Regions from separate parts of the Paenibacillus sp. FSL W8-0194 genome, predicted to be linked through region 3. Evidence: riboswitches for the same ligand, from Rfam matches in the RefSeq annotation. Region 3 holds a riboswitch; each other region holds the start of a gene.

Region 1 (4,124 bases), 1.3 Mb from region 3:
GCGATGGTCGTATAGTCCTTTAACACGCCGAGGCGGAAATGGGCGACCAAATAGGTGAGAACGACCGAAACGACCGCCCCGACGGCAATCCCGCCGACGGCCGTTTTGACGAATTCCCAAGCCATGTCCCCGGCTTGCAGCGCCTTTCCTCCCGTAACCGCCGCAAGCAGCGAAAACGTCAGGATCGAACCGGTCGCGTCGTTGAACGCCGATTCGCTTTCGACCGTTTCCCTGACCCGTTCCTTGATTTTCACCTGTTTAAAGACGGGAATGATCGAAGCCGGGTCGGTCGAGGCAATGACGGCGGCCGCGAGAAACGAAACGATCCAATCGAGCCCAAACAAAAAATGCACCGCGGCGCCCACGATGCCTGTCGTAATAATTACGCCGGGGACGCTCAATAGCGACAGGGTGATCCAAACCTTTCGCAGTCCGCCAAAGCTCAGGTTCCGGCCGCCATCGAACAGGATCAAAGCCGAGCCGGCCGTCAAAATAAACTGATTGATCAGCGAGCTGCTTTCCGCATGGATCAGGTGCAGACCTCTCCCCAGCACCATGCCGGCGATGATAAACACGGCAACGTCCGGCAAACGAAGCCAGGATGCCAGCCTTCCGGCCAACATCCCGACGGTAATGATAAAGAGCAGCAGGATTAAAATATGATGAATGATTTCGGTCGTCTGGGTTTCCACGTTAACTTACTCCCATCTAGTCTGCATTGACGGCTTCGCTTTCGAACCGGTCGATGTTGTCGTTCGCGCCGATGATCACCATAATGTCGCCGGCGCGGAGCTGATCCATTGCGGTCGGAGCGACGATCACTTTTCCCTGGCGGTGGATCGCTACGATGCTGCAGCCGAATTTGGCGCGGGTGTTGATTTCGTTTAACGTTTTGCAGTCCAGTTTTTCAGGCACCTTCATTTCGACGATGCTGTATTCCTTGGACAGCTCGATGTAGTCGAGCAGGTTCGGCGTCACAAGCTGATGGGCAACCCGGATCCCCATGTCCTTTTCCGGAAAAATGACCCGGTCGACGCCCAGCTTCTCCAGCGCGCGCCCGTGAAGCACCGAAATCGCCTTGGCCACGACCGTGCGCACGCCCAAATCCTTCAGCAAAATCGCGGCCAGGATGCTCATCTGGATATCGTCTCCGATCGCGACGATGCCGCAGTCAAAATTGCGGATCCCGAGCGATTTGAGGACTTCCTCGTCCGTGGCGTCGGCCACGACGGCATGCGTCAAATATTCGCTCATGTCGCTGACGACTTCCTCGTTTTTATCGACCCCGAGCACCTCGTATCCCAAATCGACGAGCTCGAGTGCAAGGCTGGAGCCGAAACGTCCCAGACCGATGACGACAAACTGCTGTGTTTTCATTCTCTCCTGATACTCCTTATTTAATCAATTTCTGTTTTCTTTGAAACTAGCCGATAATGATTTTGCCTTCCGGATGCCGGTACAGCTCTTTGCCTTTTTTCGGGCCAAGTGCGTAAGCCAGGGTCAGCGGCCCAAGCCGTCCCGCAAACATCGTGAGACAGATCAATATTTTCCCGACCAGCGTCAAATGCTGCGTAAGTCCAAGCGAAAGCCCGACCGTCCCGAAAGCCGAAGTCGTTTCATACAAAATGGTCAAAAAGTTGCTGTCCTCCGTCGTCGAAAGCACCATCGACACCCCGACCACCAGAAACAACGCGAGGAAGGTGATCGTCAGCGCCTTAAAGATGCGATCCTGCGCCAGGCGGTAGCGGTAAAGCACGATATCGTCGCGTCCGCGGATCATGGCGATGACCGCGCCGACCAGAATGGTGAAGGTGGTCGTTTTGATCCCGCCTCCGGTGGATCCCGGCGATGCGCCGATAAACATCAGGATGACCATGAAAAACTGGGACGCTTGCCGCATGCTTGCGAGATCCAGCGTGTTGGCCCCCGCGGTCCGCGGCGAGACCGATTGGAAAAACGACGCAAGAATTTTGCCGCCCCAATTCAAGGAACCGAGCGTTTTCGGGTTCGTGAATTCGAAAACGAAAATGACGATCGCCCCGATCAGAATCAGCGCCCCGGTCATGGACAGCACGATTTTCGTATGCAGCGAAAGCTTCCGTTTGTGCCGGTAATCCACCAGGTCCGACATGACGATAAATCCGATCCCGCCCGAAACGATCAAAAACATGACGACGATATTGACGAGCGGATCGTACACATACCCCGTCAGGCTGTTGAAATGGCCGAAAAGGTCGAAGCCCGCGTTGTTGAACATCGATACCCCGTGAAATATCCCGAAGTACACCGCCCGGCCGACCGGCATGTCAAAGGACCAGCGGATGGCGAACAAAACCGCTCCGCAGCCTTCGATCACGAGCGAAAAGATAAGCACCTTCCGGATCAGCCGCACGATGCCCTCCATCGTGTTCTGGTTCATCGCTTCCTGGAGGATCAGGCGGTCGCGCAGCGAAATCTTCCGCTTCAGCACGAGGGAAAACAAGGTGGCCATCGTCATGAAACCGAGCCCCCCGACCTGAATCAGCAGCATAATAACGACTTGTCCGAAGGTGCTGAAAAACGTTCCCGTATCCTTAACAACCAAACCGGTAACGCAAGTCGCCGAAGTCGCCGTAAACAAAGCATCGATGAACCGGAGCGGCTTGCCCGTCGTGTTCGAAATCGGCAAGGTGAGAAGTATGGCTCCGATCAATATAATGCCGGCGAACCCCAATACAAGAATTTGCGGGGGAGCCAATCGAAACCACCTGATTTTCGCTGTCAACATAGTCACCTCTTTAAAAAAGTCAAAAGAAAAAAAGCATCGGAAATCCAATGCCTTTCGGTTTGGTTCCTGCTGCATAACGCCTACGAGGTTAGCTGACGGATTCGGGCATGCACAGGTTGCCCTATTCGCTATGGATAAAAGCGAAATTCACCCCAAAATAATGGTTCCCCCGTTTTCATATCGAAATTCGGCGTACGGATTATTCATTTGCTTCAAAGATTATAATCCTATTCGTTTTACATCACAAAGCCATTATTCGAATGAATACGTGGGAATACGGCCCGATTGCATCGCAAATCTCATAAAAGTCTGCCTTTCTCTCGCGTTTACAATCACTTTCCACGATTTTCATCATTTTTTCACGGCCAATGAGGGAGAAAACTGGCTTTCGAGGGACATCGTATGCTATGTTTACGTTTATACTAGGTATATATCTTTACAATCCAAACAAAGGGGGCATTTCATGAATCCCGTCGGACAACCGCTGCGGCTCAAAGCCAATTACAAATGGCTGGGCATTTTTGCGGTCATCGGACTCGTTTTATTCGTCTTGTTCCAGATTCTCCCTTCCACCGCCTCGGAAACGCTGGAGCAGCAAAACACGAAGGTCATCAGCAAGGCGGAGGCCCAACGCGCCGCGGAGGCCTTCATGCAAAACACGCTGCATTTGGAGCCGGACCCGAGCAAGGACGCGGTCATCACGTACCAGTCCAACTCGGATCTATACGGCTATTTGTCGCGGGAAAAGCTGCTGAACGAATACAACAAAACGTTTGAAAAAAGTTATCCCTACGACGTGTTCCGCGTCCGTTTGGCCGAACGCCAAAACGAAGGTTACGCCAATATCGACGTACATATGAATTCGGGCAAGGTCGTCGCTTTTTCCGTTACGCCCCGCTATTCGAATTATGCCGCGGCCATGGCGGACCCGAATAAAACCAAACGCGAAACCAAGCTGAAAATCGTGGAAGGCGGCCTGTCGCTGGAGAAAAAAGAAGAGCTTGCCGCACCTTGGCTGCAGCAAATGGGTCACGACCCGGGCAAGCTGGAGCTGTCGACCAAAGAGAACGAGGCGGGACTCGTATACACCGACCCGAACCGGGCGATCGGCCGTTCAAGCCTTCAAGTCAAATTGACGTTCGAGGAAGGGAAAGTTCATTCCTTCGAACAGACCTTTAGCGTGCCGGAGGCGCATGCGGCCTACGTCGAAAAGGAAACGTCCAAAGCCAAATGGCTGACCATCTTGGGCTACGGTCTGCTGACGTTCGTGCTAGGCGTACTGGCCATCGTATACAGCGCGTTGACCCGGGCCCATACGTCGTTCAAGAGGGGCATTTTCCTGAGCGTGTTTTATTTT
Region 2 (4,124 bases), 2.5 Mb from region 3:
AAATTCGGCGACATAATAAATAGGCACGGAGGAAAAATATGCGGAAGCCATTTCCGCTATTTTTTCTGCCCCGGGGTGCCGGCGGCATGTCGAATCTATGAGGGATTCCGTGCTGCTTAATAGGCTCCGGTCCCAGTAATATAAGGAGGAACAGACCGTTACATGGACATTTTTAATATTTTTTGGACGTATCGCTCCTATTTCTTCACGGGAGTTCAATACACGCTGCTGCTTGCGGTCATCGGCGTTTTTTGCGGTTTTATACTCGGCATGCTGGTTTCGCTGCTGCGGATGTCCCGGATTCGGGTTCTTCGCTTCATCGGATCCATCTGGGTTGAGTTTTTGAGGGGAACGCCGATGCTCGTGCAGCTGTTCATCATCCATTACGGGCTCGTCTCGTTCGGCATCAAATTTTCAGCCATTGAGTCGGGCGCGATTACGTTAACGATCAACAGCTCCGCTTATTTGGCGGAAATTTTTCGGGCGGGCATTCAAGGCGTCGACAAAGGGCAGGCCGAAGCCGCCCGTTCGCTCGGGATGAGCAAAGCCATGACGATGAGGCATATCGTCCTTCCACAAGCTGTTAAAAGCGTGCTGCCGGCGATCGGCAACGAATTCATTACCATTATCAAAGAATCTTCGATCGTGTCCTTTATCGGGGTCGGCGATTTGATGTATCAAGCCGGGGCCGTCAACACCATCACGTATGATTACCTTAAACCGCTGCTGATCATCGCCGTGATTTATTTCATCATGACGTTTTTGCTTTCCAAGCTGCTTGGTTTGTTCGAAAGGAGGTTGAGAACGGATGATCACCGTTAAAGATCTGCATAAATCGTACGGAAAACTGGAGATTTTGAAGGGCGTCGACATCGAAATCGCGAAGGGGGAGGTCGTCGTCGTCATCGGCCCGAGCGGATCGGGGAAAAGCACCTTCCTCCGCTGCCTGAACTTGCTGGAAGTTCCCACGAGCGGCGAAATCATGTTTGAAGGCGAGTCGATCACCGGAAAACGGCATAACATCAACCTGACCCGCGAAAAAATGGGCATGGTGTTCCAGCAGTTTAACCTGTTCCCGCATAAAACGGTGCTGCAAAACATTACGCTGGCTCCGGTCAAAGTGAAAAAGATGCCGCAGGGCGAAGCTGAAAAAATCGCGATGGACCTGCTGCGGACCGTCGGGCTGGAAGACAAAAAGGATGCTTATCCTTCCCAGCTTTCCGGAGGGCAGAAGCAGCGGATCGCCATCGCGCGGGCGCTGGCCATGCAGCCTCACGTGATGCTGTTCGACGAACCGACGTCGGCGCTGGATCCCGAGATGGTCGGCGAGGTGCTCGAGGTCATGAAAAAGCTTGCCGAAGGCGGCATGACGATGGTCATCGTGACGCACGAGATGGGCTTCGCCAGAGAGGTCGGGGACCGCATTATCTTTATGGACGGCGGTAAAATCATGGAAGAAGGAACGCCTGCCGAGGTGTTCAACAATCCGCAAAATCCGCGAACCAAAGACTTTTTGAGCAAGGTACTATAGAGATCCCATATTTTCAAGCTTCGGGCTTCGTTTGCTGCCCGGGGCTTTTTTTGTGCGATTGTAACTTTTGCTTCATTTTTTTCGAAATCTTTTTGCGCGAAAACGCCTTGATAATGGCACTTTTTTGGTGGGAGATTGCAATTTGGTAACATTTTCATGCGCACAGGTTACAAAATTGTGATATATTGAATGAGCCAAAACTTTGGAACGAAAAGTGCGGGGGACCATTTCCACCGTGAATCACCATGTTCACTTGGGGTGAATCGTATTCGATCGTAGGGTTGTCTCCTCAATCCGAACCCGACAGCTAACCTCGCAGGCATGAAGGATTTTAAGGAGGAACTATGAAAAAGAGATTTATGAAAATGAAGTTTTTTGCAGCGGCGCTGGGCATTGCATTGGCGGTACAGGCCGTGCCGGTCCATGCGGATTCCGTCCATGTAGCCAAGGAAGGCGACACTTACTATACGCTTTCGAAACAATACGGCGTGAACCTGAACCAATTGATGAACGCAAATCCGAACATACCGGCAACCAACATTTACGCCGGATTGAAGCTGAACATACCTGCAAGCGAAACGATGAAAGCCTATGCCGATCCTGCTCCGGTGGCGATTTCAGCATCGCTTAACGTCGATTCCGGCGAAAAAGTCGTCGAAGCTTGGGGCAAGACCTTCGCTTACAACAAAACGCTGAAAGTCAAAGCGACGGCATATTCCTCGGCCGCCAGCGAAAACGGCAAATGGGGAGCCGTCGACTATTTCGGGAACCCCTTGGAGCTCGGCACGATCGCGGTCGACCCGTCCGTCATTCCGCTCGGCACGAAAGTGCTCGTAACGGGGCACAGCTTCCCGGGCCTTCCGAAAAAAGCATTCGTGGCGACAGCCAGCGATACCGGCAGCGCGATCAAAGGCAACCGCATCGACATTTTCGTGCCGGGAAGCCCTCAGTCGGTCAGCAACTTCGGTTTCCAGGACGTCGAACTGTATTTCATTAAATAAGATGGCATCCCGTCATCTGCCAATATACCGGAACGCTAAAACAGCCTCTGCGATGAATTCGCGGAGGCTGTTTTGCGGTTGAAGCCGTCATTTGTCTTTTTGGATTTTCAGCAGCTTCGGCACGGTCACGAACGTGTATCCCTTTTGCTTCAGTTCTCGAATGACTTCCGGCAAGGCTTCGATTGTTCCGGTCAAATCGGAAGTGCTTCCGCCTCCGGCATGCTGCAGGATGATGGAGCCTTGCCCGGCCGCGGTCATGATGTTTTTTTTGACGGTGTTTTTGCCGATGCCTTTCCAATCCAGCGAATCCACGTTCCAGTTCACGATCTTGTATCCTTCCCGCTTGGCCCAGCGCAGCTGGCTTTCGGTAATGTCCCCGTAAGGCGGCCGGATGAGCTTCGGCTTGTAGCCGGTCAGGCCGTACAAAATGTTTTCCGTTCGGATGATTTGGTCCATGTATTCGGACATGGTCAACTTGTGGAACTGGGGATGGTTGTAGGAATGATTTCCGATGACATGTCCCTCCCGCACGATGCGGGCGACAAGGTCGGGGTGTTTTTTGGCCCGGCTGCCGACGACAAAAAACGTCGCTTTCACTTTGTTTTCGGACAAGATGCGGAGCACCTGCGGCGTAAACCGGGGATCCGGGACGTCGTCGAACGTGAGGGCGATTTGCTTGACGCGGGGGCCGTGGATTTTGAACGTATCCGGATATTTTTTGATCAGCTGACCCAAGGTCAGCGTCTGGTTCTCCTGTCCTTTTTCCGCCCGGCTGGTTGCGCCGGTTTCCTTGGCGGGATGGGAGGGAGAGGGTTCTGTCAGCTTTGCCGCTTGAAGGCCGGGGTCTGGGCAAAGGAGGCTGATCAGAAGCAGCCCCAAACAGGCTTTGCCGAGATAGGCGTTTCTCATAACGGTAATCGGCTCCTTTCGGCGGTGTGCTCATAAATGAAACGGTCTCTACTGTTATGTCCCGAATTGGAAGGAATTATGATGGATGGGCCAAATCCATGCCGCATATTGCCAACATTCCGGGCCGAAGGTGTATAATAATGTGTGCAAACTTGTCCTGTTGAGCAAGATATAGGCATAACCACAAGACTAAAGCTCGCTGAAAGGAGACTTAAGCATGGCGGATTTATTTACACCTTACGTATTAAAGGGATTGTCATTAAAAAATCGGATCGTGATGCCTCCGATGTGCCAATATTCGGTACAGGCTGAAGATGGCGTTCCTAACAACTGGCATTTTGTGCATTATGTTTCCAGGGCGGTCGGCGGAACAGGACTGATCATCGTCGAGATGACGGCAGTGCATCCGGATGGGCGCATCACGAACCGGGATACGGGAATTTGGAGCGACGAGCAGATCCCCGCATACCGCAAAATCGTAAACGAAGTACATACGTACGGCACGCGGATCGGCATTCAGCTGGGGCACGCCGGACGAAAAGCCGAAGACGCGAACCCGCCGGTAGCGCCTTCCGCGATCCGTTTTGACGAGAAATACCGCACCCCCCGAGCGCTGACCACCGAAGAAGTAAAGGAACTTGTGCAGGCTTATAAGGAAGCTGCGAGAAGGGCCGTGGAAGCGG
Region 3 (4,124 bases):
GATACTTTTTTGCCGCCAAAGCCGCCCTCAAATATTTTAGCAAATGGTACGGCCGGTATCCGTACTCCACCCTGTCGATCGTCGTGCCGCCGGAATCGGGGAACGGGGCCGGAGGCATGGAGTATCCGACGCTGATCACCGCCTTCGGGGCCAAAGACGACTCTCCCGGCTACGACCTGGAACGGACGGTCATCCACGAAATCGGGCACCAGTATTTTTATGGCATGCTTGCGAGCAACGAGTTCGAGGAAGCCTGGCTGGACGAAGGATTCACCTCCTATGCCGAAGATAAGCTGATGGAGCAGGAATACGGCGTCATTCCGAATTTGCCTATCCAGTCATCCTTGATCGCGTCCCCGATGTCGCTGACGCAGGAAGCATGGAAATACGGCTCCCAGGATCAATACGCCCTGAACGTCTATTACCGGGGCAAACTCCTGCTAAAGGCGATGGAACAGCAAGTCGGGAAGCAAACGATGAACAAAATTCTAGGCACCTACGCAAAAAAATACCGTTTCAAACATCCGACGACGGCAGACTTCCAAAAGGTGGTCGAGCAGGTTACCCGGCAATCCTGGCAGTCCTTTTTCGATCAATACGTTTACGGAAATCAAATGGCCGACTTCGCGGTCGATTCCATCTCCGTCCGCAAGAAGGATGCAGCTTCCGGCCCCGTCTATGAGTCGATTGTAAAAATTTCGAAAAAAGGCGGAGATTTCCCCCAAGTCCCGGTACGCTTCACCTTCACGGACGGGCATACGCTGAACAAAGTCTGGAACGGCTCGGCGGAAAGCGCCGAATTCAAGCTGGAGTATAAGGCACCGCTCGCCTGGGCGATGGTCGATCCGGAATACACGATCGTGATCGAGAACAGGCACTTCAACAATTACTTGAAAGCGGATATGGACAAGAAGGTTCTGGTCCGCTGGAACGTAAGCATCACCAAGCTGATCGAGACGCTGCTTGGAAGTCTGTCCTGGTGAGGTGAGAACCGGTGAAATCCCATATTGCGCATGGCTGGAAAAGTCTTAAAAACCAATTTTATATCGTCATCATTCTCTTTTTGTACCAGCTGATTTGGGGCTACTTTCTGTACAGGCTGGTCCATTCGGCCGTCACTCCGCTGCTGATGCGTTATCCGGACCCCGAGCCCAATGAGCTCAGCCAGCTGCTTTATTACATCGAAGGCAAAATGAGCCTTTCCGACAGCGGCACGGTGCATATGTACATTTGGATTCTTCTTTCGATGTTTGCCCTTCGCATGCTGCTGACCCCTTTTATCCATGCCGGAATTTTTTACGGGCTGCACCGTGAACGCGAGGGCGAAGTCGGGCTGTTTTTCTTCCAAGGCATGAAGCGCCACGGAAAAACCGTCCTTCTGTTTCACTTGATCGAATGGGTTCTGCTCGCGGCCCCGGCCTACTGGGTCATACCTAAGGTATATGCGGCGCTTCTGGACGGGATGCCGCTGCAATCCATGGGCCTGTCCGTTCTTCCCTGGATTTTGGGATGGCTCCTGTACGGATATATCGTGCACCAACTGATTCTTTTCATGCAGTTCGGCAAGACCGGCGGCGGCGGCTTGTTGCCTCCCTTGTGGCACTGCCTGCGCGGCGCGTTCCCGCTCATCGGCGTTTCGCTGATACTCGGCTCGCTCAGCCTGATTTTGTTCAGCCTCTGTACGGGAGTTTCCTGGATGTGGGCAGGCATCATCGCGCTCATCCTCCAGCAGGGCTACCACCTCGTCAGCTGCATTATGAGATTATGGGGCATTTCGGCGAAGTTTGACCTGTGGTACGCCCAAGCGCATCGGGGCACGGAAAAATAAATCATCAAAAAGTTAACTTTTTGTCATCACTCCAACCCCTTGATATAAGAAAAACCCCCCCCTTTCAAAATAAAAAGGGCGGGGTTTTTGTCGTTTTTAGATCCCGAACGATTTGCCAAAGTCGTCATCCTCTGTTAAAATAATCCGAGTAAGCAGTTAGTAACAACTTTGTCATTTTTACTGTAACTTTTTCATATTGTGCTGTAACGATATTTTCAACGAAAATACCAATTAATCGTCATCAATAGTCACTTTCGGGTGCTTGATCAAGGCCGAATTCCTTGGCACCGGGAAGCGGGGGAACCACTTTGGGTGAATTGATCTCGCAGCATAGGGATCATAGGGGACGACCTTCAACCGAATCCTTAAGCTAACCTCGCAGGCAACATGGAAGGGGTTTATATTTTTGAAAAAGAAGTTAACAGCCGCGGCGCTTGGTTTGACGCTTATGTTCTCCATGGGAACCAGCGTATTCGCGCAATCTTCTCTGAGTCATGTCGTGAACAGCACCATCGGCGTTTCCTACAAAACCGGAGGAACGACGACCAAAGGTTTTGATTGCTCCGGGTTTACGCGTTATGTATTCCAAAAATTAGGGGTTTCCATTCCGCGCCAATCCAGCGCCCAATTCAAAATCGGCACCGCCGTCTCCAAAAGCAATTTGCGTGCCGGAGATCTGGTATTCTTCAATACGAGCGGCGCAGGCGTATCCCATGTCGGAATCTACGTAGGAAACGGAAAATTTGCCCATTCGTCTTCTTCGAAAGGCGTGACCATCAGCAAGCTCAGCAACAGCTATTTCGCCAATCGCTACATTGGCGCCAAACGTGTCATGAGTACCGCTAAATACAAAGCGGCCGTCTACAACTAGAAACTCACCCATAAACATACGAAAAAGCTTACGATGCCCGCGCGGAGATTTTTGCCGAAATCCCTCGCGGGTTTCCTGTTACTTATTAGACGTTTGAAAACCTAAAAAAGTAACAACTTTCAAAAAAAATTTTTTTCGAACTTTCAAACTCCGCTCATCCACGTGCCTTCAACTATGATTTACCCTTCCTTTCCGTTAAATAAACCAATTTTCTAAGTAAAAAACGCTTATAATTGTCCTTCGTTGGAGCCGATTTGGCAAAAATCCCGAAATTATGGTGATTTTTTTGAAGGTTTAGGCATAGAAACAATTGCCAAAACGTCATTCCTTTGTTACAATAATCCCAGCGTTAGTAACAACTTTGTAATCTTTGTTGAGCCGTTGCCTGTAAACAGGCGGCTCCTGAAGTATATAGTGTAAAAAGACATATGCCGAATTTCCTCACACTAGGGAAGCGGGGGAACCATTTACGGGTGAATTGATCTTGCAACAGAGGGATCATAGGGGACCTTCTACCGAATCCTTAAGCTAACCTCGCAGGCACCGGAAGGAGTATTAATTTTGAAAAAGAAGCTAGCAGCAGCAGTCATGAGTTTTGCCATCGTATTTACCGTTGGGGCCGGAAGCGCTTTCGCGGATTCGAAAATGGACAAAGTCATCGACGATGTGCTCGGAACGAAATACAGAACCGGAGGAACGACGACCAACGGCTTTGACTGCTCCGGATTTACGATGTACGTATTTAAGCATCTCGGCATCAACCTGCCTCACCAGTCCGGTTCGCAGTTTACGATGGGCACTTCCGTTTCCCGCAGCGATTTGAGAGCAGGAGATCTCGTATTTTTTAATACATCCGGTTCCGGCGTTTCCCATGTCGGCATTTACGTCGGCGACGGTAAATTCGCACATGCTTCGACATCCCGCGGCGTTGTCGTCAGTTCGCTTAGCGAAAGCTATTACGTCAACCGCTACGTTGGCGCGAAACGTATTATGAGCAGTGATACATATCAAGCCTCTGCCGTCGATTCTGCAGACAATGATGACGTTGAATAACATTTTTGCCTGATCCGCACGGTTTGTACGACAGCCCGTACCGAGATTTTTGCCGAATCTCCGTACGGGATTTTTTGCGCTTGTCGCGCTTGATCCCCGAGGAATAGATTTTATGGAATCATCAAATGCTACTTAGCAGCGGACGTCTCTTACGAAAGGAGGCTTCTTGTGAACGTTTCGAAGGACTCTTATACCGTTACGCCCATGACGCGGGAGCAGGCCGAGGCCTGCTGCGGCTGGATGTACGCCCCCCCTTACGACCGCATCTACGGCTGGCTTCCCTGGGAGCAGATGGAGGCCCTCGGCATCGAGCTTGGAGATCCGGATCTGCGGAGGCAGCAATACGTTTCGGTGCTGGATGGAGACGGGCAG
Region 4 (4,124 bases), 1.1 Mb from region 3:
TCTTCCCAGGTGACGGAGAGCATCGCGCGCGCCCTGCAGCTTGATGCCGATGAAAAAAAACATCTGTTTCTGCTTGCTTTGCAGCAGTATCCCCCCGTTTCGGAGGAGGCTGCCGCGGAAATTACGCCGGCGCTTCAGCGGTTTCTGGACCTGCAGGGAACAAGCCCGGCTTACGTGACCGACCAGCGCTTAAACATCGTGGGATGGAACCGGATCGCCAGCATGGTGTATGGAGAATATGAAACGATGCCGGCAAGGGAACGCAACTCCGTCTGGCGTACGTTTACCTCCCCGGATGTCCGCAGCCTGCTCCGGGAACGTTGGGAAGCCCATGCCCGGCACCGTCTGGCGCAATTTCGGGCAAACTACGCCAAATTCGCCGGGGATCCATGGTGGACGGACATGATCGGGGAATTAAACCGCGCAAGCGAAGAATTCAGGGCGTGGTGGCCGCGGCATGACGTCTTAAACGGCCCCGAAGGGAAAAAAATCATTCATCATCCGGCCGCGGGCAGGCTCGAATTCGAGCAGGTTTCGTTTGTGACGTCCGACGACCCGGGTTTGACCGTCACGATCAACGTTCCGACGGCGGAAGGCGATACGGTCGCCAAGCTGGGCAAGCTGTTGAAGGAATGAACGGGCTTTGGTCCACGGCCCGTTTTTACGCAACGGATCATATATTCCCTGGGATCGGACTGGATAAAAGAAATAAGCTATTTACATATCGTGATAATCGGTGTATAATAACAGAGTTGCTGCAAAAGTTAATATTATGCGGTAGTGGTGGAATGGCAGACACGCTATCTTGAGGGGGTAGTGGGCGTATGCCCGTGGAGGTTCGAGTCCTCTCTACCGCATTGACGATCTGACCGAGAAAATCCCTGTTTTGCAGGGATTTTTTTGTTGCACCGGGCAATGTTTCGCCATCCAAGCGTTCGTCCGTAAAAAGAAGCTTTTGCCGCCGCGGGAAATTCCATAGACTCACATATAACGAAAGAGGCCAATGCGGCCTCTTTTTTGTTTTGCTCCATTCTTTATGCTTTTAGGTCGCCATAGGGCAATGGTTCACGATTCGATTGGGCCCGGCCGGTTTGCGGAAAAAGGGATCCGATTCAAAGGAACGCAATAGAAGGGGCTTTCGAATCCATTGCCAAAAACGCGAAAAATAGAGAGCATGCGAGAGCTTGGCGCAGATAAAGACTTTTGTAAGCGGTAACCTGTATGCTAGGGTCGTCATTTTACGCGGATAACGATTTCGCGTCTCCTTTACATGCCGATGCACGCGGGTGTATGATTCAAATCGTAATTGAACATGTTTCCATTTTTAAATCGCTGAGTTTCCGTTTGAAGAAGCGGAAATCGGGGGAACCAATCGCGCGTCCCGTCGTCCGGTGTGAGAGTCGGAAGGCAGGGAGGCGCCGGGGTGAATCCTGCGAACGGATGCCATGGATCCGATCGCGGGTAGAGCGACTCTCACCGCTCGAATCCGTCAGCTAACCTCGTAAGCGTCGCCTGAGAGAGGAATGATGAAACTTGTGATCGATGAACATCGGCCGCAGGGGATCGGATGACCTCTGTGGTTTTTTATTGCCAAAAACGCAACGTTGCACAAAATGGATGAAAGTCAATAGAAACGTCTTTAACGCTGAATTCTGGCTTTGGCCGGAAGCGGGGGAACCAACGCGCCGTTTGCTTCCACAAGCGGATGGCGCCGGGGTGAATCCCTTTGTCCGAAAACCGGACGGGGGAAGGGCGACTCTCACGCCCTAATCCGTCAGCTAACCTCGTAAGCGTATCGGGAGAGGCCCCATTCGTCGTGAGCGATATTTCATGGCTTTCTTTGGTCATGGATGTTGGAAGCCGCGGGAAAGAATCCTCTTTCCTGCGGCTTTTTTTTATTCGGGTCAGCATTTCGGATAAGCATTTTTAATAAAAGGTGCGATTGTTGCGGATTGCCCGATCCAGAAACGAAAGGAGGCGAGAGCCGTGGAGGAGGAACTCATCGTCGTGACGGCCCCGAACGAGGCCGGGCGCAATTTTATCAAGCTTTTGATCTATCTCAAGCGGCCTTTCGCCGCGCTGACGAACAATGCCAAGGAAGAACGCGATCTGAAGAAGCTGGGCGTCTCCAAAGTCATCCGGCTCCATACCAACAACACGGAGGAATGGGTCGTGCCTGAGTGGCGGATCGGCCGGATTTTTATATTCGAAAACAGTTTGAATTTAACGTGCCGTTACTTGCAAATTTGCCGTGCTTGGACGCCGGATTCGATATACGTAATCACCCGGGCGCATCACTCGCCGGGCATTTACCGGGGGCTTGGCGCGGATCACGTCATTCACACGTTGAACGGCGAAGTCGGATTTTTGCTGAAATAAGGGATTTGACAAGGAGAGCGTTGAACCATGATGGATTTTTTAATGATTTTAACGCTTGCGGGCGTGTTCGGAATCTTTTTGCTGTTCCTCATGTGGTGCGGCCATGTCGTGGATGGGGGAGGCGAAGGCCGATGATCGTGGTTTTGGTGCTGACGGCGTTTGTGTTCGTCTACCTGGCGTATGCCTTGATCCATCCGGAACGGTTTTAGAAAGGCCGGGCGGAGCAGGCTTAGACGCCTTCGACCCGCTTATAAGAGGAGGAAACGATTTTGGATATATTGCAGATAGGCATCGTGATCGTGGTGCTGCTGCTGTTGGTCAAACCGGCAGGCAGTTATATTTACCACGTATTTTCTAACGAGGCGAACTGGACGGACCGGATGTTCGGTCCCGTGGAGGAGTTTTTTTATGCCGTCATCGGTCTTCGGAAACGCTCCGGGATGAGCTGGAAAACATACGCCCTAAGCATGATGGCGACGAACGTCGTGCTGGTGGCCGCAAGTTACGCGGCGCTGAGATGGATGGGCGGACTGCCGGCAAACCCGAACGGGACGGGAAACATGGAGGCGAGCTTGTCCTTCAACACCGTCATCAGCTTTATGACGAATACGAACCTGCAGCATTACAGCGGGGAAAGCGGCATGTCGTATTTGGGGCAAATGATCGTCATCACGATGATGATGTTTACGTCGGCCGCGTCCGGCCTGGCCGTGGCGATCGCTTTCATGCGGGGCATAACCCGCCGGCGGGGCGGACTCGGCAACTTTTTCGAGGATTTCGTCAAAGCCCATGTCCGGGTGTTCCTGCCGCTCGCGTTGATCGTTACCCTGGTGCTTGTGGGGTTGAAGGTGCCGCAGACGCTTGATCAGGCGGTGACCGTGAACACGCTTGGCGGCGCTGTGCAGCATATCGCGATGGGGCCGGTAGCGTCCCTGGAATCGATCAAACATCTGGGAACGAACGGCGGCGGATTTTTCGGGGCGAACTCGTCACATCCGTTCGAGAATCCGAGTCCGCTCACGAACGTCATCGAAATTTTAAGCATGTGGACGATATCGGCCGCGCTGCCTTACACGTTCGGGCGTTTCGCCGGCAACCGCAAGCAGGGCTGGATTCTTTTTTCGGCCATGATGGTGCTGTTCCTGGCGTTCCTGTCCCTGACGTACGTCTCGGAAAAAAGCGGCAACCCGCTGATCCATCAGCTGGGCATCGACGCTTCGCAGGGCAGCATGGAAGGAAAAGAAGTTCGTTTCGGCGTGGCGCAGTCCGCTTTGTTCACGGCGGTGACGACCGCGGCGACGACCGGTTCGGTCAATAACATGCACGATACGCTGACCCCGCTCGGCGGGCTGGCTCCGCTGGCTCAGATGATGCTGAACGTCGTCTTCGGGGGCAAAGGCGTCGGGCTGGTCAACATGCTGATGTACGCCATATTGGGCGTGTTCATTTGCGGCCTCATGGTCGGGCGGACGCCGGAGTTTCTCGGGAACAAAATCGAAAGCCGGGAAATGAAGCTGATCGCCGTCGCGGTCCTGGCGCATCCGCTGATCATTTTGGCGCCGACGGCCATTTCGTTCCTGACGCATCTCGGCACGGACGCCCTTTCGAATCCGCTGTATCATGGGCTCAGCCAGGCGTTGTACGAATTTGCGTCATCCGCGGCGAACAACGGCTCCGGCTTCGAAGGGCTGGGGGATAACACGGTGTTCTGGAACGTCAGCACGGGGCTTGTCATGCTTTTGGGA

What was found. A riboswitch is a leader RNA that binds a small molecule or an ion and turns the genes downstream of it on or off. The one in region 3 is predicted to bind cyclic di-AMP.
Region 1: linked by a shared signal. The riboswitch ahead of MKY58_RS05480 (TrkH family potassium uptake protein) and the one ahead of MKY58_RS27825 (C40 family peptidase) in region 3 are both predicted to bind cyclic di-AMP.
Region 2: linked by a shared signal. The riboswitch ahead of MKY58_RS10950 (3D domain-containing protein) and the one ahead of MKY58_RS27825 (C40 family peptidase) in region 3 are both predicted to bind cyclic di-AMP.
Region 4: linked by a shared signal. The riboswitch ahead of MKY58_RS22530 (hypothetical protein) and the one ahead of MKY58_RS27825 (C40 family peptidase) in region 3 are both predicted to bind cyclic di-AMP.

Annotation. Positions count from the first base shown of each region.
Region 1 is NZ_CP150205.1:1,283,600-1,287,723, reverse strand. It holds gene MKY58_RS05490 (cation:proton antiporter) at 1-692, opposite strand, end outside; gene MKY58_RS05485 (TrkA family potassium uptake protein) at 709-1,377, opposite strand; gene MKY58_RS05480 (TrkH family potassium uptake protein) at 1,424-2,767, opposite strand; cyclic di-AMP (ydaO/yuaA leader) riboswitch at 2,830-2,970, opposite strand; gene MKY58_RS05475 (type II CAAX endopeptidase family protein) at 3,231-4,124, shown strand, end outside.
Region 2 is NZ_CP150205.1:2,449,668-2,453,791, forward strand. It holds gene MKY58_RS10935 (transporter substrate-binding domain-containing protein) at 1-2, shown strand, start outside; partial or broken gene MKY58_RS10940 (amino acid ABC transporter permease) at 169-822, shown strand; gene MKY58_RS10945 (amino acid ABC transporter ATP-binding protein) at 809-1,531, shown strand; cyclic di-AMP (ydaO/yuaA leader) riboswitch at 1,714-1,868, shown strand; gene MKY58_RS10950 (3D domain-containing protein) at 1,897-2,532, shown strand; gene MKY58_RS10955 (polysaccharide deacetylase family protein) at 2,620-3,441, opposite strand; gene MKY58_RS10960 (NADH:flavin oxidoreductase/NADH oxidase) at 3,659-4,124, shown strand, end outside.
Region 3 is NZ_CP150205.1:6,020,839-6,024,962, reverse strand. It holds gene MKY58_RS27835 (M1 family metallopeptidase) at 1-983, shown strand, start outside; gene MKY58_RS27830 (hypothetical protein) at 995-1,828, shown strand; cyclic di-AMP (ydaO/yuaA leader) riboswitch at 2,089-2,228, shown strand; gene MKY58_RS27825 (C40 family peptidase) at 2,235-2,699, shown strand; cyclic di-AMP (ydaO/yuaA leader) riboswitch at 3,119-3,257, shown strand; gene MKY58_RS27820 (C40 family peptidase) at 3,261-3,752, shown strand; gene MKY58_RS27815 (GNAT family protein) at 3,957-4,124, shown strand, end outside.
Region 4 is NZ_CP150205.1:4,920,751-4,924,874, reverse strand. It holds gene MKY58_RS22540 (helix-turn-helix transcriptional regulator) at 1-636, shown strand, start outside; tRNA gene MKY58_RS22535 (tRNA-Leu) at 775-857, shown strand; cyclic di-AMP (ydaO/yuaA leader) riboswitch at 1,321-1,524, shown strand; cyclic di-AMP (ydaO/yuaA leader) riboswitch at 1,634-1,809, shown strand; gene MKY58_RS22530 (hypothetical protein) at 1,987-2,379, shown strand; gene kdpA (potassium-transporting ATPase subunit KdpA) at 2,649-4,124, shown strand, end outside.